2 linked regions of the Aliidongia dinghuensis genome follow. The protein of the gene in region 2 interacts with the protein of the main gene of each other region in a pairwise test. Links are inferred from orthologs where the notes say so. Each region holds a gene or a part of one and is shown on either strand. Other genes may lie near its edges. The genes, in order: IEY58_RS23545 and cheB.

Region 1 (14,532 bases), on a different replicon or contig from region 2:
GGCTGGGGGCCGGCCGGCGTCTGGGTGGCCATCCCGTTCGGCATCCTGTGCGGCATGCTGTTCGGCCTGGTGAACGGCATCGGCGTCGCCTATCTGCGCGTGCCGTCAATGATCTTCACGCTCGGCACGAATGCGGTGGCGCAGGGCCTCATGATCCTGCGCACCGGCGGAGCCGCCCCGCAGGACATGGCGACCGGCGCCATGCGCGACCTTGCGACCGGGCGGACCCTGCTGGGCATACCGAATGCGGTCTGGATCTGGGTGCTGGTCGGTGCGGCGACCGTCTTCACCCTCAAGCGCACGGTGTTCGGCCGTGCGGTCTATGCCATCGGCAACAGCGAGCGCGCCGCCTATCTCTCCGGCAGCTCGACGCGGCGCATCACGGTCTTGGCCTTCATGCTGTCGGGCGCGCTCTCGGCGTTCGGCGGCGTGCTGCTCGCCGGCTATTCGACCAAGGCCTATCAGGGCATGGGCGATCCCTACCTGCTGCCGGCGATCGCCGCCGTGGTGCTGGGCGGCACCTCGATCCTGGGCGGGCGCGGCACCTACCTCGGTACGGTCGCGGGCGTGGTGCTGATCACGCTCCTGCAGTCGATCCTGTCGATCATGCAGATCGAGGAGGCGATCCGCCAGATCGTCTACGGCGTTACTATCATCCTGATGCTGCTGCTCTACGGCCGGGCCGCGGCGACTTGAGACATGGCACGCCGCTCACGCGTCCGGATCGCTCGGGTCAGGCGCACCCATGGCCTGGCCCTCGGCATCGAGCCAGGCGCTGAGCGCCTGGACCGCCGCATCGTCGGCGCGGCCGTTGGGGGTGACGCGCCAATAGCCGCGCGCCTCGAGCTTCGGCCCGTCGAGCGGTGCCACGAGGCGGCCCGCGGCAAGCTCGTCCGCCAGGATCGGCAGCGGGCCAAGAGCCACGCCGAGCCCGTCCGCCGCGGCCTGGAGCGTCAGGTAGAAATGATCGAAGCGCTGATTGCCGGCAACCGCGAGGCCCTGCTGGCCGGCCGCCGACAGCCAGCGCTGCCAGGCGCCGGGCCGCGTGTCGGCATGGAGCAGCGTGTGATGGGCAAGATCGACGGACTGGCGCACCGGCTGGCGTTCGGCCAGCACCGGGCTCATCACCGGCACCTCCCATTCCGCCAGGAACGGCGCCGCCATGCAGCCGGACCAGGTATCAGGCCCGCGCCGGATCGCGACGTCGAACGGTTCGCGCACCTCGTCGAGCGGCCGGTCCGAGGTCACGAGGCGCAACGCCACGTCCGGATGCCGCTGCTGGAATCCCGCGAGCCGCGGCAGGAGCCAGCGCATGCTGAAGGTCGGCAGCGCGTTTACGGTCAGGCTTCTGACCGCATTCGCCTCGGTCAGGCGCCGGGTCGCCTCGGCCATGCCGTCGAACGCGCGGCTCATCGCCTCCAGATAGTCGCGCCCTGCCGCCGTCAGCCGGACCCGCCGGCCGAGCCGGTCGAACAGCGGCGTGCCGAGCCAATCCTCGAGCGACGCAATCTGCCGACTGATCGCACCGTGGGTCACGAGCAGCTCTTCGGCGCCGGCCGTGAAGCTGCCGCGGCGCGCCGCAGCCTCAAAGGCGCGCAAGGAACTCAAGGGGGGCAGGCGACGGCGCATCTATTGTGACTTTCTCTCACGAGGAACGCGATGATAACTCGTTTGTGCCGGCAGCGCACTTCCGTCATGGATAACCCATGACGAGCGCACCTATGACCGATGACCAATCTGCGGCGGCCAAGGTCAGTGCGCGCGATCTGTTCCTCGGCTTTCTGACGGTCGGCGTCCAGGGCTTCGGCGGCGTGCTGCCCTGGGCGCGCCGGATGATCGTTGAGGAGCGGCACTGGCTCAGCGAGGTCGAATTCACCGACCTGCTGAGCCTGTGCCAGCTTCTGCCCGGGCCGAACATCGTCAATCTGTCGATCGCGCTCGGCAACCGCTTCGCCGGTCCCCTGGGCTCGCTTGCGGCCGTGACCGGCCTGCTCGCCGCCCCCTTCGCCATCGTGCTCGCCCTCGGCATGCTCTATGCCGCCTACGGCAACAGCGCAGCGCTGGGCGGCGTGTTCCGTAACCTGGGCGCCGCGGCAGCCGGCCTCGTGCTCGCGACCGCCTGGAAGGTCGCCAAGCCCTATATCAAGCGGCCGGAGGCGATAGTGGTCGCCGCGATCGCGTTCGTCGCGGTCGTGGGCTTCGGCTGGCCGCTCGTCTATGTCGTGCTGGCGCTGGCGCCGATCAGCATCGCCTGGGTCTGGCGGCTCGCGCGATGAAGCCGGATGTGCTCGGCACCCTTATCCGCCATTTCGTGCTCCTGTCGCTGGTCGCGATCGGCGGCGCCAACGCGGTCGTGCCCGAGATGCACCGTGTCGCGGTCGAGCTCGAGCATTGGATGACCGACCGGCAGTTCGCCGAGCTGTTCGCGCTCGCCAACGCGGCGCCGGGGCCGAACGTGCTGATGGTCAGCCTGATCGGCTTTCAGGCGGCAGGATTCATGGGCGCCGTCGCCGCAACCGTCGCGATGTGCGCACCGTCCTGCGTCCTCACCTATTTCGCCGTGCGCCGCTGGGAGCGGAGCCGCAATGAGCGAGTGAAGCGCATCGTCCAGCGTGGCCTGGCACCGGTCACGATCGGGCTGGTCGCGGCGAGCGCCTATCTGCTCACGCGGGCAGCGATCCACGATTGGCTAGGCGCCGTGCTCACCGCCGGCACCTTCGCGCTCATGGCCATGACCAAGTACAACCCGCTCTGGATCTTCGGCCTCGCGACGGCGCTGGGGCTGGTCGGGATTTCGTAGGTCGGTAAACGGCACCTCTCCCTCAATCGTCATGGCCGGGCTTGACCCGGCCATCCACGCGCCGGTTGCCGCGCGCATCTGCTGCCGCCTGGCCGCGATACGTGGATCCCCGGGTCAAGCCCGGGGATGACGGAGAAGAGAGATGGCCTTAGAAAACCTCGGCGTCAGGCGGGGATAACGGGCCAGAAGCCGATCAGAGCCCCGCGACCTTCGCCGCTGCGGTCGCGTTGCCGTGGTGATAGATGCCGCGGTGGTTCACCATCGGCTGGAACTTGTCGGTGATGCCCACCACCGTCTCGGCACCGCCCAGATAGAGGAAGCCGTCGGACGCCAACTGCTTCGCCATGCGCTCCAGCACCATCTGCTTCGTCGGCTGGTCGAAATAGATCAGCACGTTGCGGCAGAAGATGACGTCGAACTGGCCAAGACCGGCCAAGTCGTCCAGCAGGTTGAACGGCCGATAGCGCACCATTTCGCGGATCGAGCTGTCGATCTGCCAGCGGTCGCCCGCCTGCTTGAAATATTTGACGAGCAGCTGGATCGGCAGGCCGCGTTGCACCTCGAACTGCGAATAGAGCCCGGCCTGCGCCTTGGCCAGGATCTCGGTCGAGAGATCGGTCGCCAGGATGTCGATGTTCCAGCCGATGAGCTTCTGCCGCTCCTCCTTGAGCATCATGGCGAGCGTATAGGGCTCCTGCCCACTCGAGCAGGCGGCCGACCAGATCTTGATCGTGCGCGTCTGGGCACGCGACTGCAGCAGGTAGGGCAGCACCACCTGTTTGAACTGATCGAACGGCTTGATGTCGCGGAAGAAGAAGCTTTCGTTCGTGGTCATCGCCTCGACCACGTCGCGCACCAGCCCGGCCTCGGAACGGGTCCTGAGCCGCATCACCAGCTCGTCGAGGCTTTTGAGGTTCCATTTGCGCGCGACCGGCAGCAGGCGGCTTTCCAGCAGATACGCCTTGTCCTTGGTGAGCGTCAGGCCGGACCGGTCCTTGATGAGCTTCGAGAGCAGGTTGAAATCGTCGATATTCATGCCCCTGCCCTCGTCGCGACCTTCCGGACGTACGACGCGATCTCCGCAAGCGGCAGAACCGCGCTGCAGAGCCCGGCCGTCGCCACGGCGCCAGGCATGCCCCAGACGACGCTCGTCGCCTCGTCCTGCGCGATGACCGCGCCGCCGGCCGCCACGACCGCCTCGCTCCCCTTGAGCCCGTCCTGCCCCATGCCCGTCAGAATGACAGTGAAAATGCGCCGGGCATAGAGTTTGATCAGGCTGCGCAGCATCGGATCGACCGATGGCCGGCAATAGTTTTCCGGCGGCGTCTTCAGGAGCTTCACGATCTTCTGCGCGCCGTGCGCCTCGATGGTCATATGGAATTCGCCGGGCGCCACATAGATGTGCCCGCCCTGGAGCGCCATGCCCTCGGCCGCTTCATGGGTCGGGATACCGCTCGCCCGCTCGATATGCTCGGCCAGGATCGTCGTGAAGGTCGCCGGCATGTGCTGGGTGATGACGATCGGCTGCTGCAGGCCCGGCTTCAGGGCCGCGAGCACGGCGAAGAGCGCCTGCGGGCCGCCGGTCGAGGAGCCGATGGCGATGATCTCGGGGACTTCCGTCGGCGCCGGCCGGAGCGACAGCGGCCCGCGGCCAGCGGCCAGCGCTGTCGGGCGCAGCGGTGCCAGGCCGGGCGCGCCCGTTGGGCGCGCTGCGGGCGACACGACGTGCGTCGAACCTGCGTGCGGGGTGCCTGTCTGGATCGGACTGGGCGCCGCCGGCGCACCGATCGGGCGGTGGATCGGCGCCGGAGCCTGGGCGGCGGCGGAATGGGCCGGCGCATGCGCCGGCGCGGCCGTCGGTCCCTGGGGATGCGGCACGGCGATGCCGGCGGCGCGGCGGCGGACGGCGCCCAGCGCCTTGACCTTGGCAGCGAGCTCGGCCTTGAAATCGGCCGCGGCGTTGAGCGCCATCGAGGTCGTCGGCTTCGCCAGGTAATCGGCGGCACCGGCGGCCAGCGCCTTCATGCTGATCTCGGCGTTGCGCCGGGTCAGCGTCGACGCCATCACGACCTGCAGGTTGGGCTGCGCCTCGATCATCTTCGGCAGCGCCGTCAGCCCGTCCATGACCGGCATCTCGATGTCGAGAATGCAGACCTCGATCGAATGGCGGGCGAGCGCGCTCAGCGCCATCTGCCCGTTCGACACGGTCGTGACGACGTGGATCTCGGGATCGGCCTCGAGGCTGCGCGAGATCAGGCCGCGGATGACGGCACTGTCGTCGCATACCATGACCCGATATGGCCCGCCGCCCTGATCGGCGACCGGCCCCGGCGGCGAGGTTCCGGACAAGGGTGACCTGCCGTCGGTCACAACAGCCCGACTTGCGCGAACTTGGCGTGGATGATGTCGCTGTCGAACGGCTTCATGATGTATTCGTTGGCACCGGCGCCGATCGCCGCCTGGATATGCGCGATATCGTTCTCGGTGGTGCAGAACACCACGATCGGCGCATCGCCCCCCTTGGCCTGGCGCAGCTCGATCAGGAACTCGAGCCCGTTCATCACCGGCATGTTCCAGTCGAGCAGCACCACGTCCGGCATGCGGCGTATGCAGGCTTCGAGCGCCAGCTTGCCGTCGGCCGCCTCCTCGATCTCGAAATCGAGATCTTCAAGGATGCGCCGCGCGACCTTTCTTACAACTCGGGAATCATCGACGATCAGACAAAACTTCATGACCAAACTCCAGGCGCCGAGGCGTGTGAAATCGACAGGCGCCGCTAGGCTGCGTCGGCACTCGTCGCAAAGTCCAGGAGACGCGCGACATCGAGGATGATCAGGAGATTGCCGTCGAGCCGATGGATGCCGTTCGACACGTCGCGCCAGGCCGAATCGAGGGTCGCGGGATTGCGTTCGAACGTCTCGCTCGTCAGGCTCAGCACCTCGCCGACATTGTCGACCAGCAGGCTGTACTGCTCGCCGCCCTGGTCGACCACGACGCTCATGCTCTCCTTGCTCTCGGTGTTCTTCGGCAGCTTGAGCCGCGTGCGCACGTCGATCGCGGTCACGATGCGGCCGCGCAGGTTGAGCGAGCCCGCGACCTCGGGCGGCGCCAGCGGGATGCGGGTGATGCGCTGAGGGCCCAGCACGTCCTGCACCTGCAGGACGGGGATCCCGAACATCTGGCCGGCGATGAAGATCGAGACGTAGTCGTGGGACTGCGCGTCGCCGATGGCCTGGATCTGACGCGATTGCGTACCGGCGGGAACGATGCTCATGCGGCGACCTCGCGCTGCAGGTTGAGAGTGGTCGAAAGCGAGGCGAGCAGCGCGTCTCGATCGAACTTCGCGATATAGTCGTTGAAGCCGACCTCACGGCCGCGGTCGAGATCCTCCGGCGTCGCGTGCGACGACAGCGCCACCATCGGCACATGGCGCCAGCGGCTGTCGCTGCGCACCTGGGTCGCGAACTCGAACCCGTTCATGCCGGGCATCTCGATGTCGCTGATGATGACGTCGAAATCCTCGCCCGCCTCGTGCAGGTCGAGCGCCTGGTCGGCCGAGTCGACGGCGCTCACGTCGTAGCCCGCGATCGTGAGCAGCGGCGTCAGCAGGTTGCGGAAGAACGGCGAGTCGTCGACCAGGAGCACGCGCGTTGCCCGGGCGATCTGGTCGAGCGCGCCCTCGGTGCGCGAGCCGAACCAGTCGTCGTAGGCCTGCATCAGGTAGTAGCCCGTGTCGATGAGATCGGTCGCCTTGCCGGCCAGGACCGCGCTGCCGATCAGACCCGGCTTCTCCGAGCCGAGCTCGACATGCAGCACATCCTCGACGATGTCGACGATCTCGTCGACCAGGAGGCCCATCGAGCGTTCCTTGTCCGAGAAGACCAGGATCGGCTGGCGGCCTTCATGGCTGACCCGGAGGCTCGGATCGATCGGCACCAGCGGCATGAGCTTGCCGCGGTACTGCACGACCGGCTTGCCGTTGGAATATTCAATCTCCTTGCGGTCGATCTCCTCGAGCCGGGCGACGAGCGCCAGAGGCACCGCCTTGGGGCTCGTGTCGCCGGCCTTGAACAGAAGCAGCGACGTCTTGTCGATCTGCCGTCCGCGCGCCACCGCCTGCTCCGTCGTCGCCCGGTTGTCGCTGCCGACCGTGATCTCGCCGGTGGCGGCGGCAATGCCGTTCGGGTCGAGGATCATGATGACGGCGCCATCGCCCAGGATCGTGTTGCCCGAGAACATCGTGATGTCGCGCAGCAGCGGCGCCACCGGCTTCACGACGATTTCCTCGGTATCGAACACCCGGTCGACGATGATGCCGAACGAGTAAGTGCCGACCTGTGCCACGACGATGAAGCATTCGGCCGACGTGTCGTGGGTCTGCCGGAGCTTCAAGAGCTGGTCGAGGCCGACCAGTGGCAGAAGCCGGTTGCGGAGCCGTAAGACCGGCGCACCGTTCAGGCGCTCGATCTGCGTCTCGGTGCCGGGCGCGGCGCGCACCAGCTCGACCACGCTGATCTGCGGGATGGCGAAGCGCTCGCCCGCGCATTCGACGATGAGCGCCGAGACGATCGCGAGCGTGAGCGGAATCTTGATGACGAAAGTCGAGCCGCGGCCCGGTTGGCTCTTCAGCTCAATCGTGCCGCCGATCTTCTCGATGTTGGTGCGGACCACGTCCATGCCGACGCCACGGCCCGAGACGCTCGTCACGGCGGCGGCGGTCGAGAAGCCGGCCTTGAAGATGAACTGGTAGATCTGCTGGTCGGACATCTGCGCCAGCTCGGCCTCGGTCGCGAGCCCGTTCTGGATCGCCTTGGCCTTGATCTTGTCGGTGGCGAGACCGCGCCCGTCGTCGGCGATCTCGATGATGATGTGGCCGCCCTCATGGTACGCGTTGAGCGTGACCGTGCCCGTCTCGGGCTTGCCGACGGCGAGCCGGTCGGCCGGGCCTTCGATGCCATGGTCCGCCGAGTTGCGCACCATGTGGGTCAGCGGATCCTTGATGAGCTCGAGCACCTGGCGGTCGAGCTCGGTCTCCGCACCCTTCATCTGCAGGTCGATCTTCTTGCGAAGTTCGATGCCGAGGTCGCGGATGAGGCGCGGCAGCTTGGCCCAGGCATTGCCGATCGGCTGCATGCGCGTCTTCATGACGCCTTCCTGCAGCTCGGTCGTGACGTGGCTCAAGCGCTGCAGCGCCACGCCGAATTCGGAATCCTTCTGGCCGCGCAGGATCTGCATCAGCTGATTGCGGGTGAGCACGAGCTCGCTCACCATCGTCATCAGGTTCTCGAGCAGATCGACATTGACACGGATGTTGGAGGCCGCGACCGCCGAGTCCTTGACGTCGGTGTCGGCCGGCGCGCGGGCGGCGGCAGGCGGCGGCGCCTCATGTTCCGCGACGGCGGTCGGCTTCGGCTTGGCGACGGCAGTGCTCGCGACCGGCACCGGCGGCGCGGCCTGGACCACTGCGACTGGTGCGGGAGCGACCGGCGCTGGCTCGACCTCCGGCTCGGGTTCCGGCTCCGGAACGGCCGCCGCGACGGGAGCCGGCGGGGCAGCCGGTGCCGCGGGGGCCGCAGCCTCGGTCAATTGCCCTTCGGCGAAGGCGTTCAGCTGGGCGATCAGGTCCGCATCGTCGCCGTCCGGCTCCGCCTCGGTCGCCTCGAGCGTCGCCAGCAGCATCTTGATCCGGTCGAGCGAGCTCAGGATCAGGCTGATCGCGACCGGCGTCACCTCGAGCTGGCCGTCGCGGATCTTGCCGAGCACGTTCTCGGCCGCATGCGCCACGGTCTCGAGCCGCGGCAGCGAGAGGAAGCCGCAGGTGCCCTTGATCGTATGCACGATCCGGAAAATGTTGCCGAGCAGCGCCGGATCGTTCGGATTCTGTTCGAGACGCACCAACTCCAGGTCAAGCGTCGCCAGCCCTTCGGCGGTCTCGGTCAGGAATTCGCTGAGTAGATCGTCCATGGCCTGATTTCCGCCGTGAAAAGTACTGAACGGTCGGCCGGAACCCCATGGTTGGGCAAGGTTCCGAAACCTGCCCGACCTTCGGATTTATTCCTTAAAATCCCGTTACGGACCGCGCTCGCCGCCCCGACCGGTTCGCCCGAGAAACGAATCAAGAATGCCCGTTTCAGTTGCCGGAAGCGAGTGCAAAGACGATCTCGCCGGACGCCGGCGTTTCGATCGACGGTAGTAGCCCCGCCCGGCGCGCGAGCGACGCGGTGAAGGCCGCCTGGACACTGCGCGTGTCGATCGCGTCTGCGGCGGGCGTGCCGACGAGCGCATCGGGCAGATGGGCCGGCAGGCGCGCGCTCTCGCCCGCCGCCACCAGCTCGATCCCACCCGCAGGACGGGTGCCGAGCCGGAGCGTGCCGCCGCGCGGCAGGGCCTCGGCTGCAACCAGGAACAGGTTGCAGATGAGCTTGCTCGAGACGTCCCGCTCGAACGGCTCCGGCCAGACGCACGTGATCTTGCTCTCTTCGAACAGGTCGAGCGTCGCCTTGCGCGCCGAATCGCCGGCGATCGGCATCGTCGAGCCATAGGCGATCCGGTAGAACTGCAGACGCCGCGTCGCCTGGCCGGCGCTCTGCGCGATCAATGCCGCGGCATCGGCCGCGAACTCGGGGTCGTCCGCCAGCAGTTCGACGCCGTTGTTGATGGCGCCGACCGGGCTCACCAGCTCGTGGCAGAGCCGCGCCGCCAGCAGCTCGGCGATTCTGAGATCGATCTGCCAACCGCTCATGTCGTCCGCGCCCATGCTGTCCCGATGCCTCTTGCCGCGTTTGCCGTGATGGTCCGATGATCCCAGAGGACCCTGCCGCGACACAAGGTCGGACCAGAGGATGGAAACAAATTTCGTACCCGGCACCTGGGTGCGCCTGCCGGCGGAGCCGGACTGGGGCGTGGGCCAGGTCCAATCAGCGATCGACGGGCGGATCACCATCAACTTCGAGCATGCCGGCAAGCGCGTCCTGATCGCAGAGGCGGTCGAGCTCGACGAGGTCGATCCGGATACGTTCGACCGCCGCTAGAGGCCGAGCAGGCTTTCGGCCGTCCTGAGGTCCTCGGGCGTATTCACGTTGAAGAACGGATCGACCGCCCCGATTGGAAACTCGACCGGCACGGCGTCGAGCGACCGTGCCCAGTCGTCGACCCGCCGCATCCCGGCGTCTGCGACGCCGTGGCGCAACGCGTCGCGCGCCGCGACCGGCCAGAGTCCCACGATCGGATGGCGGCGGCCAGCGGAGGTGGCAAAGGCCGCCGCAGCACCGTCCGCGACGGACCGGCCGAGCTGCTCGACGAGATCCGCCGGCAGGAACGGCGTGTCGCCTGGAACGGTCAGCACATGGCCAGCTCCAGCCGCAGCGGCCCAGTCGAGCGCCGCCAGGATGCCGGCAAGCGGCCCCGGCCAGCCGGGCAGCGGGTCCGGCAGCACAGGCAGGCCGAAGTCGCTGAACCGCGCCGGATCGCCGTTGGCATTGAGCGCCAGGCCCGACACCTGCGGGCGCAGCCGGGCAAGCACGTGGTCCAGCACCGGCCGGCCGCCGAGCAACAGGAGCGGCTTATCGCTACCGCCCATGCGCCGCGCCAGGCCCCCCGCCAGAACCACGGCTAAAGGCCGCTCCTCGTCCCGCATGCCGCCCCCTTGTTCGACGCCCGTTCCACCGACATATTACGACACATGATTGATCCTTTTGGACGAACCGTCAGCTACCTCCGCGTCTCGGTCACGGATCGCTGCGATTTCCGCTGTGTCTATTGCATGGCCGAGGACATGCATTTCCTGCCCAAGGCGGACGTGCTGTCGCTCGAAGAGCTCGACCGGCTGTGCAACGCCTTCATCCGCCTGGGCGTGCGCAAGCTGCGCCTGACCGGCGGCGAGCCGCTGGTCCGGCGCAACATCATGTGGCTGATCGAAAGCCTGGGACGGCGGATCGCCGACGGCGCGCTCGACGAGCTGACGCTCACCACCAACGGCAGCCAGCTCGCGAAATACGCAGGCGCGCTCAAGGCGGCCGGCGTCCGGCGGGTCAACGTCTCGCTCGATACGCTGGACGAGCGGAAGTTCACCGCCATCACCCGCTGGGGCCGGATCGGCCAGGTCATGGACGGCATCGCGGCGGCGAAAGAGGCCGGGCTCAAGGTCAAGATCAACACGGTGGCCTTGCAGGGCGTCAACGAGGACGAGTTCGACGATCTCATCGCCTGGTGCGGCGCCGAGGGCCATGACCTGACATTCATCGAGGTCATGCCGATGGGCGAGATCGGCGACGAGGCGCGGCTCGACCAGTATCTGCCCCTGTCCCATGTCCGGGCGCGCCTCGACGAGCGTTGGACGCTGACCGAGAGCGACTACCGGACCGGCGGCCCCGCCCGCTACGTCACGGTCGGCGAGACCGGCGGGCGCCTCGGCTTCATCACGCCGCTCACCCATAATTTCTGTGAGAGCTGCAACCGCGTGCGCGTGACATGCACGGGCACGCTCTACATGTGCTTGGGGCAAGAGGACGCGGCCGACTTGCGCGCACCGCTCCGCACCGGGGAGAGCGACGGGCCGCTCGAAGACGCGATCCTGGCCGCGATCCGGCGCAAGCCCAAGGGTCACGATTTCGTCATCGATCGCCAGCATCATGGTCCGGCCGTGCCGCGCCACATGAGTGTCACCGGCGGCTGACCGCCTTGTCTCTCCGCCGCCTTGTTTCCCCGGCCTCAGAAGGCGATCCGATGACTGCTCGTTCATGTCGGTAACCGAGAGCGGCGGCGCGCCCGCGCCCAAGATCGCCATCGTCGCTTCGGAGGCCGAGGCGGCCCAGGCGGCGCTCGCCGATCTCCAGCGTCGCTACCCGACCGTGCCGCTCGACGAGGCCGACGTGATCGTGGCGCTGGGCGGCGACGGTTTCATGCTGGAAACGCTGCACCGCCATCTCGAGCGGCACCTGCCGATCTTCGGCATGCATCGCGGCTCGGTCGGCTTTCTCATGAACAGCTATTCGCCCGACCATCTGTTCGAGCGCCTGGCGAAGGCGGATACGGAGCGGCTGCACCCGCTCGCCATGCAGGCGACGACCACCGACGGCAAGTGCCACCAGGCGCTCGCCATCAACGAGGTGGCACTGCTGCGCCAGACCCGCCAGATGGCGAAGATCCGCATCTCGGTCGACGGGGTCAGGCGCATGGACGAGCTCATGTGCGACGGCGTCATGGTCGCAACCCCGGCCGGCAGCACCGCCTACAACCTGTCGGCCCATGGGCCGATCATCCCGTTCGGCTCGGGCGTGCTGGCACTCACGCCGATCAGCGCCTTCCGCCCGCGGCGCTGGCGCGGCGCCATCTTGCCGCACCATGTCACCGTCACGTTCGAGATGCTGGAGCCGCAGAAGCGGCCGATCAGCGCCGGCGCCGATTTCATCGAGGTGCGCAACGTCATGCGGGTCGAGGTCCGCGAGACCCGGGAGGTCAGCCTCAGCCTACTGTTCGACCACGAGCACAATCTGTCGGAGCGCGTGCTGAAGGAGCAGTTCGAGAGCTGACGCCGGGCCGCAATCGGGCGCATAGTTCGAGGGCCTCCCCGAAACAACGCCCGAGCTCCACGATGGCTGGCCTCAGTAGCATTGAAATCACCAAGACACTCGTCGGTTTCGACACGACGAGCCGGGATTCCAACCTGGCGCTCATCGACTGGGTCGAAGCCTATCTCGCCGACCTGGGCGTCCGGTCCAGCCGGTCGTGGGACGCCGAGCGGCGCAAGGCTAACCTGTTCGCGACCATCGGCCCCGAGGACAAGCCCGGCGTCGTGCTCTCGGGCCATACCGACGTGGTGCCGGTCGACGGCCAGGACTGGACGAGCGACCCGTTCGAGCTCGTCGAGAAGGACGGCAAGCTCGTCGGGCGCGGCGCCTCCGACATGAAGAGCTTCCTGGGCGTCGTGCTGGCCAAGACGCCGGATTTCATCCGCCGCCAGCCGAAGACGCCGATCCATCTGGCCTTCACCTATGACGAGGAGGTGGGCTGCCTCGGCATCCACACCCTCTTGGCCGATCTCGCGAAGCGCCCGGTCAAGCCCCGGGCCTGCATCGTCGGCGAACCCACGCTCATGAAGCCGGTCATCGGCCACAAGGGCAAGCGCTCGGTGCGCTGCCACGTCCACGGGCTCGAGAGCCATTCGGCGCTCGCCCACCAGGGCGTGAACGCGATCGAGGCGGCGGCCGAGCTCGTGGCTTATCTCAAGGGCATGGCCCGTCGCTTCCGCGACCAGGGGCCGTTCGATCCGGACTATTCGCCCCCCTACACGACCGTGCACACCGGCAAGATCCAGGGCGGCACCGCGCTCAACATCGTGCCCAAGGACTGCGTGTTCGACTTCGAGTTCCGCTATCTGCCGAGCGAGGATCCGGCGGCACTGTTCGACGAGGTCCGGCGCTTCGCGGTCGAGCAGCTGCTGCCCGAGATGCGCGCGGTCTCGGCCGCGGCCGGCTTCGATTTCGAGGAACTGTCCGGCATGGCCGGGCTCGAGATGAAGAGCGACGACGAGGTGACGCGCCTCGTCATGCAGCTCTCGGGCGCCAACGGCACCGGCAAGGTCAGCTTCGGCACCGAGGGTGGCGCCTACCAGGAATTCGGCATCCCGACCATCGTCTGCGGCCCCGGCTCGATCGAGCAGGCGCACAAGCCCGACGAATGGATCGCGATCGAGCAGCTGACCGCGGCCGAACACTTCATGGACCGGCTGCTGGATCGCGCCTCACTCTGAAGTTTCGGGGACGCGCCGCCACTCCCGTTCGCTGCGCTATTCCGCCGCGGCGCGCGTCGCGTCCGCCAGAACTTCGGAGATGGCCTGATCGAGGATGGCGATCCCGCGATCGATCTCATCACGGCTGACCGTCAACGGCGGGGCAATGCGCCAGACAGCCGCCATCGCGCCGACCGAGACGATGTTCATGGAGAGGCCGAGCTCCATGCAGCGGTTGGTGATGGCGCGCCCGGTCGCAGCATCTGGCGCGCGGGTTTCCCGGTCCTTGACGAGTTCCACGCCCTGGAGCAGGCCGAAGCCGCGGATGTCGCCGACGATCTCGTGCTTGTCCTGGAGATGCCGCAGGCCAGCGGCGAGGTATTCGCCCATCTCAAGGGCACGGGCGTTCAGATCCTCCTCCGCCAGCACGTCGAGCACGGCAAGCGCCACCTGGGCCGGCAGCGGGTCGGAGACGTGGGACGTGACATGGACGAAGCCCTTCGCGTGGCAGTCCGCCTCCATCGCCTCTGAGATGACGGTGGCCGAAAGCGGCAGCCCGCCGCCCAGCGTCTTCGACAGCGTGAGAATGTCCGGCTCGACGCCGAAATGCTGGAAGGCGAAATCGCGGCCGAGGCGGCCAAAGGCGGTCTGCGCCTCGTCGAAGATGAGCAGCATGCCGCGCTTCTCGCAGTGCTCCTTCACCTTCTGCCAGTAGCCGTCGGGCGGCACGATCACGCCGCCCGAGCTTTCGATCGGCTCCGCAATGACCGCAGCGAGCTCGCCGGTCGACTGCGCGTCCACCATGTCGAAGCCCACCTCGAGGCACGTGCCGTCGCAGGCATTCCGGCAATGCCGGACCGGGCAGTGATAGGCATTGGGCGCCGGCAGGGCCAGGGAGCCCGGCATCATCGGGCCATAGCCCTTGCGCCCGGCAACGTAATTGACCGACTGCGCACCCGAGGTCATGCCGTGCCAGGAGCCGGTATAGCCCACCACCTCGAAT
Region 2 (14,326 bases):
TCGGCGCTGCCAAGGAGTGTGATCACCTCTTTCAGCATGGAAGAAAATGAAGGGCAGTCGCGAATACAGAGCACTATCGCATTGGCTAGAAGCAGCCAATGCGATCCGGCTCTAAAACCGGTCGCGCTGGCGCAGGAAGGCCGTCCGATCGGCCTCCCGTTCGATATGGGCCGCAAGCCTGTCCCACAGGGCCGCCGGTGACGCGACATCCTGGAGGGCGCGCTTCACCAAGACCTTCGCGATTGGCCCGAGGAGGAGAGCGAGCGCCCGCTCCGCTCGCTCGACCTCGGCCGGTGTCACGCGCGCCAGCATCGTCTGCGCAGGCATCGTCTGCTCCGGCATCGTCTGCGCAGACATAGTCGACGCCGGAACGATTGGCGCCGCCGGCCGTGCGGCTGCAGGCGCCAAAACCGTCACATCTGCGGCCGATAGCGGCGGAACTGGCGCAACCGAGGCCATGCGCAGCGCCTCGGCCATTTCCGCGGCCGAGCCGAACCGATCCTGCGGCACCTTCGCCAGCGCCCGGCGCAACACAGCGCCGATCATTGGCGTCACGCCCGTGACCAGCGTGTCGATCTCTACCGGCTGCTCGTGCATCAGCCGGTAGATCACTTCGGTGGCGCTGCGGCCGGGAAATGCCCGCGTGCCGGACAGCATCTCGTAGAGTACGGCGCCGACCGAGAACAAATCACTGCGCGCATCCACGGCTTGGCCGAGACATTGCTCGGGTGACATGTAGCTGGGCGTGCCGATCATCGTGCCGTCCTGCGTCATGTCCGAATTGTCGAACCGGGCAACGCCGAAGTCCGTCATCTTCACCCGGTCGCCCGGCAGCAGCAGGATGTTCGCCGGCTTGACGTCGCGATGCACCACGCCGATGCCATGGGCGCAGCCGAGCGCCTCCAGCATCTGCAGCGCCACCCGGACGGCCGCCTCCGATGCCAGGCGCCCGCGCGCACGGAGCACGTCGGCCAGATTGGCACCGTCGACATATTCCATGGCGAGATACGGATTGCCGTCATGCAGCGCGAAATCATAGATCGCGACGATGTTGGCATGCATGCAGCGTCCCGCCGCCTGCGCCTCGCGTTGGAAGCGGGCGAGATAGTCGGTCTGCCCCTGCCCGCCGATCAGATCGGCGCGCACCAGCTTGATCGCCACCTTGCGGTCGATCACCGGATCATGCGCCAGGTAGATCACGCCCATCGCGCCGCGGCCGAGCAGGCGTTCCACCCGATAACGGCCGATGCTCTCCGGCAGAGGCGCGGATCCGATCTCGCTCAAGTCTCCAACAGGCGCATCGCGCCCTCCACGCTGCGCCGCATGCGGTTGAACGAGGCGGCGAGCGAAGCAATCTCGTCCTTGCCGTTTGCATCGAACTCGGGCAGCCCGGTCCTGCCGGTGCTGACCTCTTCGGCGAGAAGCGACATACGCCGGATCGGCCGCACGACGACATAGTGCAGCAGCAGGTTCAGCATCACCAGCATGACGGCGAATACGACGGCGAGGCCGCCCACCTGGGTCAGCAGTTGCTGCCTGGCATGGGCGAGCGGCACCTGCATCGGCACGGAGACGATCTGCGCGCCCTGCACCGCACCCAGCTCCCAGCCGAAGCCGTTCTTGGCCCCGTAGAGATCGACCATGGCGGCCGGCGCCATCTGCGGCGTCGCGTGGCAGCCGAGGCAATCCTTGTCCGTGATCCGCACCGGACGGGCGATCGACAGGATCGGCCCGGTCGGGGAACCGCGGGTGATGGTGAGGCTGGTCAGCGTCGGATTGCGCCGGAACGCGTCGATCATGCCGGCCTCCCACTCGGTCGCCTGGTCGGCCGGGTTCGTCGGGTTGAGCGCCGCCTCCTTATAGCCGTAGTCGGGGAATTTCTCGCCGAGCGCCCGCATCGTCGTTTCCGCCGCATAGAACGGAATGGTCTGCGGCAGGAAATGCAGCTGGTTCTGTTCGGCGAGCAGCGGGCCGATCTGCGCGTCCGTGTAGTGGCGAACGGCATTGGCCTCCTCGAGCATGACGGATGCCAGCTGCTCCACCTCGCTCCGCGCCGTCTCCTCGGCGACGCGCCAGGAATAGGCCGCCGCGAGTGCGAGGCCGACGATGAAGGCCGCCAGCATCACCAGGTTGAATTTGATTTTCAGTCCCATGTCGTCGCCAGCTTGCTGGCCTCCCCCGCGGTCAGATGGCCCGTCATCGGTGCGTGCTGCTCATGCTGCCAGCGGCGGATCGCGGCCCGGGTCTCGGGACCGAACACGCCGTCCGTCTGGGCGTCGTAATAGCCGAGCCGTGCCAAGGCATGCTGCACCTGGCGGCGCTGGGCCTCGGTCATCTGGTCCTCGTCCGGCAGGACCGTCGTGGCGGCAGCCGGCGAAGCCGGCGGTGTTGCCGCAACGGGAGCCGTGGGTGGCACGGTGCCGGCCAGGAACAGCCCGGCGTCCGGCAGTCGAAGTGCCGCCACCGTCGCGGCCTTCGTCCCGGCCAGGCGCTGCTGCGCGTCGCTGAGCAGCTTGGAGCTTTCTATCGTCGATCCGTGCAGCAGCGGCACCAGGGTTGCGGCCAGCGCCAGCGGCGTATTGCCCTGCGGCGTGTTCGCCGCCGCCAGATAGCCGAGGGTCGAGGGCGATGTCGGCGGCACCGCGGCATCGAGCGCCAGGGATGCCCCTTCGCCCGAGCCCCCCTCGCCTGAGACCGATGTCGGCACCGGCACCACGTCAAGCGCCAGCACGGCCGCCGCGGATCGGCTGGCGGGCATCGCGTCGGGCAGCGACTTCACAAGCAAGCCCTGGGTCAGCACATCGGCCGGCCGGCCGATACTGGCCGAGGCCGGCAGCAGGAACGGACGGCCCTCGTACCCCATGGCATAGGCGCAGACATAGATGAACGTCGGCGCATCGGGCTGGGCGGCGAGCTGCCGCTTGAGCGCGCCGAGCGCGGCATAGAGCGCGCCGCTGCTGGGATCGTCCTGCTCGTCCACGGTGAAGTTGAGCCCGCGCAACGCGGCGGAGACCGCATGCGCCGACAGCGCGCAACCGGCAAGCGCCGGCAGGCCGCTGTAGCCGGCCTCGCCGACCACGAGCGCGAACCCACCGCTCGCCGCCTGTGCGCGAGGCGGCATCGCGCCGAGCCAAAGCGTCCCGACGGCGGCGAGAACGGTAGCAGACCCAAGAAGTCGCTTGCGCATCGGACCTCGCCCCCCTGTCGTGCCCCCTTGCCGTGCCAACGCCGCGGCTGCGCCGGGCGCCTCCTGTCGGTCGACTTTCGGCTCGCGCTGCATTCTAGCCAGAAGGCCCCAGCACGGGAAAGCTGAGAGGCGGCGTTGTTCGTGCCAAAGCGATCGCAGCAGCTCCTCCACTTGCGAAGACTTCGTGCGGACAATGCGCGTTTCGACCAAGGGAAGAACGCCCAACCAGCAATAGAAAAAAGGTTGAATCGATCGGCGCAATGCTTATGTCGGGGACGGCGCCGAGAACCTTTCGCCCGCCGTGCGCCCATCCGTGGACTCGCTGGGAATGCAATGACTTTTGCCTGCAGCACTGTTCGGAGCATAGACAGAGGTCAGTCGGTCCGGAGAAATGAAAACTTTCCACAAAATTGATATTTATCTTCGAAATATAATCATTTCTTCGGATTTGCGAAATCCATATAAGCAATGACCCTAAGCTTGATAATCCGGGGGACAATTTTGCTAAAATATCTCGTTGCAGGCTTTGCCCTAACTCTTGCGGTCACGGCTCCGGCTCTTGCGGCTGGCGCGCCACACGGCGGGCGGTCCATGCCCACGCCGCCGAGCAGCAGCAGCGGCTCGAGCCTTCGCTCGACTCCTTACCAGTATGTGCTTCCGCCGGCGGCGCGGACGACGACGATCACGGTCCCGTCCAGCTCGTCGAAATAGCCGGCCCGCAGAGGGGCGGTCGCGGCTGCGACGGCCCCTTTTGCTTCCGAACCGAAAACGCTTTCGAAGGACGTTTAGGCGCGGAGGCGCGACTTCGGCAGCCGAAGTGTGACGGTGGTGCCTCGGCCCAACTCGCTGACGAGTTCCGCCGAACCGCCATGGAGCTCGATGAGCTGCCGGGTCAACGGCAGGCCGAGCCCGGTCCCGCTCGCGGCACGACCCCGGCCACCCTGACCGAACCGCTCGAACGCCCGCGGCACGTCTTCCGCGGCAATGCCGGCGCCTGTGTCGACGACATGGATGCCGACGCCCCCGACGTCGACGTCGACCTGAACGGCGACATTGCCGCCCGCTGGCGTGAATTCGACGGCGTTGGACAGCAGATTGATGAGGCACTGCTTGAGCCGAAGCCGATCCGCCCAGACGCGAAGCGGGCTGCCGGCAAACGGCTCGATGATGACGCCCTTCGCAAGCGCCTTCTCGCGCACCAGCATCTTGGCGTCACGGATCACGTCGACCAAGGGGACGACCTCTTCGCTGAGCTCGATCTTGCCTGCCTCGGCCTTCGAGATGTCGAGCAGTTGATTGATCAGCTCGAGCAGATGCCGGCCGCTCGCATGGATGTCGCCGACATATTCGCGATGCCTGCCCTCCATCGGCCCCAGCACGCCCTCGAGCAGCGCCTCGGAGAAGCCGATGATCGCATTCAACGGCGTGCGCAACTCGTGGCTCATGTTGGAGAGGAATTCCGACTTCGCCTTGCTGGCATCCTCGGCCTGCTGCTTGGCCTGCCGAAGATCGTCCGCAAGCCGTCGGGACGTGGCGAGGTCGGATTTGCTTTTCTCGAGTTCCAGCGCAACCGATACGTAGCTCGCATATTGTTCGGCATAGTCGTTGTTGATCAGCACATAGAGATCATGATGAGCCTTAAAGTGCTTTAGCGCGTTTTCATAATCTCCGGTCTGTCGATACGACTCGGCGAGCAGCTCGTGGTATTTGGACTGCGAGTACGACAAAAGGCCGGAGACCTGGGCTGCGTCGATTTGCGCGCAGCTGCTGATCGCTTCTCGATATTTGCCGAGGCCGAGAAGCGCTTCGCCCATACCGATATAGCAGCCGTTCCTGAGGTAGGAATTACCAGCCGAATCGGCAGACTCCTTGATCCGGCCAAAGATGTCGATGGCAGTCTGGTAGTTGCCGAGAATCAGATGGCATTGGGCCGCTGTATCGGCGACCGCATCGGTAAAGACCGGCCATTTTTCCTTGATCTCAGCCTGGAACTTGTCGTCGACAATATCGAGCAGTTCCTGAGCGTGCTGTGCGGCCAGCACTTTGTCGCTTTCCTCACGGGCACGATAGAGCAGCGTCTGCACCCGATTATTGAGCACGAGAAGGCGGTCGCCATCCGCGTTCGCCTCCTCGCACAAGGCCAGCGCCCGTTCGTAGGCGAGCTCCGCGCCCTGATAGTTCCTGAGACTGCCGAGGACGATGCCGGTCACGTTGAGGGACCGTCCTTGGCGGATGACATCCCCCATTTCGACCGCGAGCGCACTCGCGCGATCAAGCCAACTGAGCGCCTCGCCCATACGGCTAAGGTGCAGCGATGCCTGGCCGGTGTAGTAGCAGCAGCGCCACTCCTCGAAGCGCTGATCGCGCTCCGACAAAAGCCCGGCAGATTCCACACCGAGATCGGCCACCTCACGCCATTGACGGGCGTTGTAATAGACCTGCTGGGCACAGCCGAGCGCCTCGGCGAGCACCGAATCGTCGCCACTGTCCCGTGCGAGCATCGCCAGCTCGTCGGCCGCAGCAACCTGATCGGCTGAAAAATTGGCGGTCTCGATTCGGCGAATCAAGTTCGCGATTTGCGCCTTGCCCCGTGGCTCCGCCGGTTTCGTCAACATGCTGGCCGCATTCGTACTTTCGCTGCAATCGAGGGAACCCGCGCCCCCGGAGCGGTGTGTGACGGCGACGATAGCACACCAGCAACGGGTACACAGGCTTCCGGGCGCGCCGCCGCTCGGGCAGAGCGCGACCACTGGGCGTCAAGCCTGCGACGACGTTCAGCGTTCGGTCAAGCCGATGATCGGCAAAGGAAAGCAGTCACCCTCGGCACGATGCTCAAGATCGGATGCCGAGCTCGAACAGCCCGGCATGGAGGTCGGCTGGCTCGCCGAACACGCGAAAGGCGCCGGCCCGCACGAGCTCGTCGTCACCATAACCGCCTGAGAGCAGCCCCACGCCCAGCGTACCGGCCCGTTGGGCGGCGAGCATGTCCCAGATGCTGTCGCCGACGACGAAGCATTGGCTGGGCGGCTTGTTCAACCGGCGAGCCGCTTCGATGAACAGGTCCGGGTTCGGCTTGGCGAACGCCACCTGATCGCGCGTCACGATCGTCAACCGGTCCATCGGCTGCCCCAGCTTCTCGATCATCGGCAGCGCGGTCTCGGCGCGCCCGCTGGTCGCGATGGCCCAGGCGATGCCGATGTCCGTCAGATGGCTCAAGAGCGCTTCTGCCCCCGGCAGCGGCCGAATGCCGTCGAGCCGCCGCAGGAAGGCCTGGGCATGGCCGCGGCTGAGCTTGGCGCGCAGCTCCTCGTCGAGTTCCAGTCCCGACTCGCGCATGAGCGCGCGCGCGAACAGGCCGCCGCTCATGCCGATGCGCCGGTGAATGCGCCAGATCGGCACCTGGATGCCTTCCGCGTCCAGGGCCTCCGCCCAGGACAGGACGTGCTGGTAGACGCTGTCCATCAGCGTACCGTCCAGATCGAACAGAAAGGCAGCGTCGCCGGTCATGGCTCTCTCCTCTCGCGCGGGTTCAGGCTTGAGAACTACTGGCCTCCTGCACGAGGGCTAACGCCCGGCGTCGCGGATCATCCGGCGGCAATCGTGATGACCGTGCCCCGCGCGCTCGTCGTCTTGGCGAGCGCGATCAGGCGCTGCAGCACGGTGTAGGCGAGCTTACTGTCAAAATCGCTATGACGCCCAGCGGGTCAGCAGCTTCGAAATTTCGACCGGGTCCAGCACGTGACCGGCAGCCCCGAGGTCGATGGCAACACCCGGTATGCCGTGGACGACCGAGCTCTCTTTGCTCTGGGCGACGGTCGTGGCGCCGAGCTCCCGGAGCGCCTTCAGCTCCGCCGCACCGTCAGCACCCATGCCCGACAGCAGGATACCGGCCGCGTTCGCGCCGAAGCTCTCGGCAACCGATCTGAACAAATAGGAAATCGCCGGCCGGCTTCCGTTCTCCGCATGACCGGTGTCGAGGCGGATGGCGTCGGCCGTGACACCCATGTGGCTGCCGTCCGGCGCCAGATAGACATGCCCAGGCAGCAGCGGCTCGCCATGCTGGGCGAGACGAACCGGCAAGGACGACGCACCGCCGAGCCAATCGACGAAGCCTTCGACGAAACCCGGCGATATGTGCTGCACGATGACGAGCGGGGCCGAAAAGTCCGACGGCAGGCCCTTGAGAAGAGTCTGGAGCGCGATCGGACCGCCGGTCGACGCGCCGATCGCCACGATCCGCCCCTTGGCCCCCGCCCCGACGCTCGCTGCCGTCGGCGCGATACGTCGGCTGCCGATACTGGACTTCCGCCAACGTCGGACGACTTTCACCTCCGCCATCAGGCGAACGGTCTGCACCAGCTCGCCGGCATCCGCGGCATGCTCGCGATGTCCGATGCCGTGCGGGCGCCGCACGAAGGCGAGCGCGCCCGCCTCGATCGCGCGGAAGGTCGCGGCGACCTGATCGCTCATGGTGCTGCTGACGATGACGATCGGCGTCGGATGGTCTTCCATGATCCGGCGCGTCGCGGCGAAGCCGTCCAGCCGCGGCATGTGGATGTCCATCGTGACGACGTCGGGCCGCAGCCGCGCCACCGCCTCCGCCGCCTGCACGCCGTCAACGGCCGTTGCGATCACCCGGATATCCGCTTCGGCGCTCAGGATATGCACCAGGAATTCGCGCAATGTAGGCGAATCCTCGGCGACCAACACTCTGATCAACTAGCACTTCCTCACGTCAGGCGGCTGGCAATCTGCAACAGGTTGCTCTGGTCGAAACTGTCCTTGACGATGTAGGCGTTCGCGCCGACATCGATCCCCCGCTCGCGATCCGCCGCGGATCCGAGCGATGTGACGAGAATGACCGGCAGGTTCGCGAGCGTGCGGTCGCTCCGCACTTTCGCTGTCAGGTCGAGACCGTTGATGCCCGGCATTTCGATGTCCGAGACCAGCAGATCGAACGGCTCTGCCGTGAGGCTGGCCCAGGCGTCGCGCCCGTCGACCGAGGTCTTGACCCGATAGCCGGCGGCTTCCAGCACATGCTTGAACAGGGTCCGCGCCGTGATCGAATCTTCCGCGATCAGGACCGACTTGCGCCGTGGCGGCCCGGTGACGATGCGCGTCGGTGCCGGCGCCAGCGCCGCCCCGTCCATGAGATCGCGGACGTTCAGGATCAGCGCGATCGTTCCCGTGGGCAGCACGGAGCCCCCGGTAACATGGCGCACCTGGCGCAGCTGTCGGCCCAGCCCCTTCATCAGCACTTCGCGCTCGTCATGGATCCGGTCGACCGCGAAGGCGACGGATTGGCCACCCCAGCTGAGGACGATGACGTTGCGATGATCGGCGGCGCCGTCGATGGCGCCCGGTATTCCCATGACATCCTGGAGCCAGACCAGGCCCAGCGTACGGCCGCCGAGACGAATAGTCTCGCGGCCTTCGACCGTGCTGATCTCGTCGACCGAAACCCGCGCCACCCGTTCGACATGCCGGGTCGGCAGGATGAAGGCGGCGCCCGCGGCCTCGACCAGAACGCCGCGGAACGAGGCGAGCGTCACCGGCAGCACGAGGCGGAAGCTCGTACCCCCCCCGGGCCGGGCCTCGACGCGCACCGAGCCACCGAGCCGTTCGACCTTCTCCTGGACGATGGCGAGCCCCAGGCCACGGCCCGACAGGTCGGTCGCAATCGGGCTCGTCGACAGCCCGGAGCGGAAGACGAGCGCAAGCGCGTCCGCATCGCTCATCGCCGCGTCCTGCTCTGCCGAGATCAGGCCTGCTTGGCGCGCCGCCCGGCGCAGGCCGGCCGGATCGATCCCGGCGCCGTCGTCGCTGATCGCGAGCTCCGCCCGGCCCGAGTCATGTTGGGTGATGGCGATGGTGATGACGCCGCGCGCCGGCTTGTTCCGGCGCACGCGCTCGGCCGGCGCCTCGATGCCGTGATCGACCGCATTGCGGACGAGATGCAGCAGCGCGTCCTTGATTTCCTCCTGGATGCGCCGGTCGATCTCGAGCTCCTCGCCCCGGACGACGAGCTCCACCTCCTTGCCCTCAGCGCGCGACAGGTCGCGCACGACCGACGGCAGTGGCTCGAGCACGGCCGAGAACGGCACCATCAGGACCTGCTTGGTGCCGTCGAGCAGATTGTCGATCATCTTGCCGAGCGATCGAAAATCGTCTCGCGCGGCACTGGCGAGACCGGCCAGGCGGTCGGCAACCCACCGGTAGGTTTCGTCGTCGGCAGCCGCCAGCCCGGTGGACCCGTCGGCGCCGGCGAAGCGGCGGGCCTGGTCGCGGACCCTCCTCCGATGGGCGAGCTCGTCCGCAAGCGCGCTCAGTTCGCTCGCCTGCCGGGCGGCGGCAAGCTTTGCCGCGACCAGTTCCTCCGCTTGATGCAGCAGGGCGTCGAGCTTGGTGGTGGCAATGCGCACCGTCTGCCGCGGCGCGCCAGGCCGGGCGGGTGTCGCGGCAGGCGGCGGAAGCGTCGGGGGCGGCGCCAATGGCGTCACTGTCGTCGTGGGGACGACAATGCCGGCCGGGCCGTCAAGGCCGTTCGTCGCCTGGCCGAGGCTCTCGATCACCGTCGCCGCGGCCTCGCGCGATCCCTCCTGCGCGCCGCCGGGCAGCAGCTCCCTGATCTGCGCGAAGCCTCGATGCAGCAGATCGAGCAGCTCCGCCGGCGGCGTCAGCCGGTTTCGCTTCAAGACGGCGAACACGGTCTCGAGCGCGTGGCAGAGTTCGACCACGACCTCGAGATTGACCGCCCGGGCGGCACCCTTCAGCGTGTGGACCTCGCGAAAGGTCGTCTCGATGAGCTCCTGCCGCCGGTCGTCCGCCGGGTTCTGCTCGAGCGCCAGCAGTCCGGTGGCGATGGCGCTCAGATGCTCCTCCGCTTCGACCTCGAACATGGCCAGCAGCTTCTTCAGGAGCTGTTCGTCCTGACGGGTCATCGACCGACCTCGCTCTACGCTCGATACTGCACCGCCATCGCCTTCAGCTTATGGCCGAGCTCGTTCAGGTTCTGCGCTGCGCTCTCGGCCTGCTTCGTGGCGCCCAGGTTCTGCACGCTCGCCTGCCGGATGTTCTCCATGGCGAGCGCCACCTGATCGATGCCGACCTGCTGCTGCTGGTTCGACGCGGCGATCTGGGTTGCGGCCTGGGTCGCAACCGCGATGCTCTGGGACAGCCGCTCGATGGCCTCGCCCGCCTCGACCGACAGTTTCACGCTCGTATCGACCGCCTTGCTGCCCTGCTCCGCCGCGAGCACGGCGGTCGCCGTCGCCTTCTGGATATCGCCCAGGATCGTGCGCACCTGTGCCGTCGCCTGCTTGGATTGCTCGGCGAGACTCTTCACCTCCTGCGCCACGACGACGAAGCCCCGGCCCTGGTCGCCGGCGCGCGCCGCCTCGATCGCGGCGTTGACCGCCAAGAGATTGGACTGTTCGGCCAGGTCGTTGACCGAGGCGACGATCTCACCGATCGCCTGGCCCTGTTCGCTCAATTGCATGACCGCCTCGGCGATCGCACCGATCTGCTCGCGGACCTTGCTGATGCCGTCGATCGACTGCTCGACCGCCCGGCGACCGCTTTGCGACACCTGGATCGTGTTCTGGGCGGTTTCCGAGACGTAGAGCGCCTTCTCGCTCGAGACCTGCGAGGTCTTCTTCACTTCCTCCATCGTGGCGCTGGTCTGGGCGAGCGCCGTCGCCGTCTCGGACGCGCCGGCGGCGACCTGGGCCGTGATCGTGACGATCTGGTTCGCCGCCGTGCCCAGCACATTGATGCCCTCGCGGATCTCCTGGATCAGCACCCGCAGCTTGCCGGTCATGGCGTGGAACGTCCGGCCGAGCATGCCGATCTCGTCGGTCCGCACGGTATTGGTGGGCGTACTGACCGTCAGATCGCCGCCGCCGATTTGCTCGGCGGTCACGGTGATGTCGCGCAGCGGGCCCGAGATATTCCGGCCGAGGAAATAGCCGGCGGCAATGACGAACAGCGCCGCGATGGTGGCACCGCCCAGGATCACCCAGAGCGTATTCTCCGAGCTCGCCGTCATCGCCGCTTCGCGCTGCCGCAGCAACTCGCTCTCGATGGCCTGCATGCCGGTGATCTGGCGGCGCACCTCGTCCATCACCTGCTTGCCGCGGTCGGTCAGGACGATCTGCCGGGCGGGCTCGAAGCCCTGTGCCCGGCGCAGATCGACGGTTTCCTTGAGCTCGTCCAGCTTGTCCTTGATCGGCGCGCGCAGGGCTTCGATGTTGCGCTGCTGGGCCGGATTGTCGGCCGTCAGGTCTTTCAGCGACTGCACCGCGCGGTCGATGTTCCGGACTGCCGTCTGATAGGGCTCGAGATACCGCTCTTCGCCGGTGATGAGATAGCCGCGCTGGCCGGTTTCCGCATCCTGCAGGACCGACAGCAGACCGGTAAGCGCCACCTGCACCTCGAAGCTATGCGCGCGCCAGATCGCTGTCTGGGTCAGCTTCTGCGTATTCTGGTACGAGACTGCCGCGACGATGAGCAGGATCAGCAGAACGGCCCCCAGGCAGGCCCAGATCTTAGCACCGACGGAAAATTTCATGACGATCCCCCTTGTCGCGCTTCGGCTCGGTGGTTGTTTTCGGTTTGGTTCTATTGCGCCGCGTCCACTCCGATGATGACCTCCTGGGCCGCGAGCAGCGCCGCGGCATCGAGGATGGCGACGCCGGTACGGTCGACGCCGAGCAGGTAGGGTGCGCGCCCGCCGCCGAGCGTCGGCAGCGAGGTCTCGATCTCGGACGGCGGCTCGGCACGCACGCCATGGATCGCCGTCGCGAGCACGCCGACCGGCATGTCCGGCGCTTCGAGCACCACGAGCCGCTCCGCCGCCGGCCCGTCGAACGGCGGCAGATCGAACAGGCGGGCGATGTCGAGGACGGACAGGATCTGGCCGCGCACGGCGGCGATGCCGCCGATGAACGCCGGGACGCCGGGCACCCGGGTCACCCCGCTGATCGTCGCGACCTCGCGGACGTGGGCCGTCTCTATGCCGTAGCGCTCGCCCGCCACGGCGAATTCGAGGAACTCGACCTGATCATCGGCGACCCGGCGCGTGCCGATCGGGCGTGCCATCACCTCAGCGCGCTCGCGCAGGACGTCGCGCATGGCTTGCGCGCTCCGCCGGCTGCCGCGGCTCAGCGCGGCCTCGATCTGCGCCAGGCGCCGATGGATCGCCTCCCAGTCGGTCATGATTTAGCTCCGGTCACGGCTTCCCTCCCTCGACCATCTCGGCGGCGTGACGGACGATTTCGCGGAGCCGGTCGACCGTCAGTCCTTCGGATTCGGGCAGCACGTCGCCCGGCGCCCGTCCCCTGAGCAGCTCCAAGGTATTGCGGTAATGCTTGCGTGCCTCCGGGCGCTTGCCTTCGATCCGGGCGAGATTGGCCGACGCGAAATGGGCGAGCACGAAGCCGGGATCGAGAAACAGCGCGCGGTGCAGCGAAGCGGCCGCATCCGCCAGCGCGCCCATTTCCTGCTGGATCATGGCCAGCAGATAATGGTGGCCGGCGTTGAGCCGATCGGCCGCGACCAGCTTTGTGCTCCAATGCAGCGCATCCGCAAGGCGACCTTGATTGGCATAGGTCCGCGCCAGGAGAAGCATGGCCGAGACGTCGGCCGGGCGGCTCGCCAGATACTTGACCAGGATTTCCGAGGCCTCGGCATAGCGCCCCTGATCGTGCAGCGCGGATGCCGCGCGGCAGGGATCGGGCTGGCCTTCGACGCTGCGGATCGGCTCGGGTCGCGGCGCCATCGGTGCCGGCGCTGGGACGATCGGCCGCACCGGCGGTCGCGGCTGCGGGACGACGGCCGCCTGTTTTCGGTAGAGCGTCGTGCCTTCGACATCGGCGAGGACGAAGGGGGCAAAGAGCGCCGGCGAGCCGTCGACGGCGCTCGGCACCAGCCAGCCGCCATCCCGCAAGGCCCGATGGAGATAGCCCACGACCGCGCGCGCCCGATCCGGGCTGAAATACATCAGCACGTTCCGGCACAGCACCACGTCCATCGCGTTCGTATTGCTGTCGATCGACGGGAAGCGGTCCTCGACCAGATTGTGGTAGGAGAAGGTCACCATCGCCTTGATGCGCGGGACGATGCGGCTTCCGCCGTCGGGCTCCCGGGTGAAGTACCGGTCCCTGATATCCTGGCCGACGCCTCGGAACGACCAGTCCTTGTAGACCCCCTCCTCCGCGCGCCGCAGAAATTGCGGATTGATGTCGGTCGCAAGCAGCGTGATGTTCCAGTCGGCGAGATCGGGGATCAGCCGATCGAGCAGCATCGCGATCGAATAGGGCTCCTCGCCCGTGCAGCAGGCGGCACTCCAGATGCGGAGCGCCCGGCCGTCCGCCCGCCGAGCCTGGATGAGATCCGGCAGAACCCGGGTCGCGAGCACCTCGAAGCTGCGCGGCTCTCGAAAGAAATAGGTCTCGCCGACCGTGAGATGGCTCGCCAGCACCTCGATCTGCGCCCGGGTGAGACCGGTCGACAGCAGATGGAGCACGCAGGCGGCGGCGTCAGCGAAGCCGAGGTCGGCAGCGGCCCGGTCGAGCCCCCGCGTGAGCTCGGTCCAGCGATCCGGCGCAAAGTGCAGCCCGACTTGCGCCGCGAGATAGTCGCTGAAGCGCGCGAGCAGTCCGTCGGACAGGCTAGAATCCATGGGAAGCCTCCGCCGCGGCGCCAACCGCCGCATCGAGCTTCGCCTCTTCATCGAGCGAGAGGAACGTCGTGAGGTCGTGCACGACGATCGTGCCGTTCTTGAGCTTCGCGACGCCGTCGACATAGGCCATGTTCGGCAGGATATCGGTGGCGGCAATCACGTCCGCCGGTGCCAACTCCAGCACGTCGCCCACGCGATCGACCAGCAGCGCCACGGACCGGCTGCTCGTGCGCGCGACTATCAGATGATCGTCGAGCGTCGGGCGGCGGGCAGCGAGGCCGAAACGCTTGCGGGTGTCGACAACCGGGATGACGCGCCCGTGCATGTTAATGATGCCGAGCACAATGTCCGGCGCCTCGGGCAGCGGCACGATCTCGACGATGCGGACCGCGCGCTCCACGGCGGCAAGGTGCAGCGCGTAACGTTGGTGGCCGAGGGTGAAGCTGAGCAGAAAGAGT

The links.
Region 1: the proteins of cheB (region 2) and IEY58_RS23545 interact in binary tests that used the Escherichia coli proteins (3 or more experiments, as listed by UniProt). The link is inferred for Aliidongia dinghuensis from one-to-one orthologs.

What each region holds. Positions count from the first base shown.
Region 1 is NZ_BMJQ01000013.1:152,348-166,879, forward strand. Bases 5,871-9,070 are described here. They hold IEY58_RS23545 (hybrid sensor histidine kinase/response regulator), read right to left. Parts: upstream 8,765-9,070; coding sequence 6,071-8,764; downstream 5,871-6,070. Other genes in these bases: IEY58_RS23540 (chemotaxis protein CheW), read right to left, coding at 5,871-6,074; IEY58_RS23550 (histidine phosphotransferase family protein), read right to left, coding at 8,931-9,070. In the rest of the region: IEY58_RS23505 (ABC transporter permease), read left to right, coding at 1-696; transcriptional regulator GcvA, read right to left, coding at 712-1,629; IEY58_RS23515 (chromate transporter), read left to right, coding at 1,707-2,276; IEY58_RS23520 (chromate transporter), read left to right, coding at 2,273-2,800; IEY58_RS23525 (CheR family methyltransferase), read right to left, coding at 2,994-3,836; IEY58_RS23530 (protein-glutamate methylesterase/protein-glutamine glutaminase), read right to left, coding at 3,833-5,089; IEY58_RS23535 (response regulator), read right to left, coding at 5,167-5,532; more of IEY58_RS23540, read right to left, coding at 5,577-5,870; more of IEY58_RS23550, read right to left, coding at 9,071-9,542; IEY58_RS23555 (DUF3553 domain-containing protein), read left to right, coding at 9,643-9,831; molybdenum cofactor guanylyltransferase MobA, read right to left, coding at 9,828-10,436; GTP 3',8-cyclase MoaA, read left to right, coding at 10,482-11,474; IEY58_RS23570 (NAD kinase), read left to right, coding at 11,539-12,330; argE (acetylornithine deacetylase), read left to right, coding at 12,393-13,550; IEY58_RS23580 (aspartate aminotransferase family protein), read right to left, coding at 13,587-14,532. UniProt on the Escherichia coli protein: Involved in the transmission of sensory signals from the chemoreceptors to the flagellar motors. CheA is autophosphorylated; it can transfer its phosphate group to either CheB or CheY.
Region 2 is NZ_BMJQ01000004.1:170,194-184,519, reverse strand. The notes cover bases 5,887-8,880. They hold cheB (chemotaxis-specific protein-glutamate methyltransferase CheB), read right to left. Parts: upstream 7,898-8,880; coding sequence 6,875-7,897; downstream 5,887-6,874. Other genes in these bases: IEY58_RS09045 (hybrid sensor histidine kinase/response regulator), read right to left, coding at 7,918-8,880; IEY58_RS09055 (HAD family hydrolase), read right to left, coding at 6,020-6,694. Outside these bases: IEY58_RS09080 (hypothetical protein), read left to right, coding at 1-50; IEY58_RS09075 (serine/threonine-protein kinase), read right to left, coding at 112-1,284; IEY58_RS09070 (c-type heme family protein), read right to left, coding at 1,281-2,153; IEY58_RS09065 (peptidoglycan-binding protein), read right to left, coding at 2,144-3,121; IEY58_RS09060 (sensor histidine kinase), read right to left, coding at 3,973-5,802; more of IEY58_RS09045, read right to left, coding at 8,881-10,128; IEY58_RS09040 (methyl-accepting chemotaxis protein), read right to left, coding at 10,143-11,756; IEY58_RS09035 (chemotaxis protein CheW), read right to left, coding at 11,807-12,403; IEY58_RS09030 (CheR family methyltransferase), read right to left, coding at 12,417-13,868; IEY58_RS09025 (chemotaxis protein CheW), read right to left, coding at 13,858-14,326. UniProt on the Escherichia coli protein: Involved in chemotaxis. Part of a chemotaxis signal transduction system that modulates chemotaxis in response to various stimuli.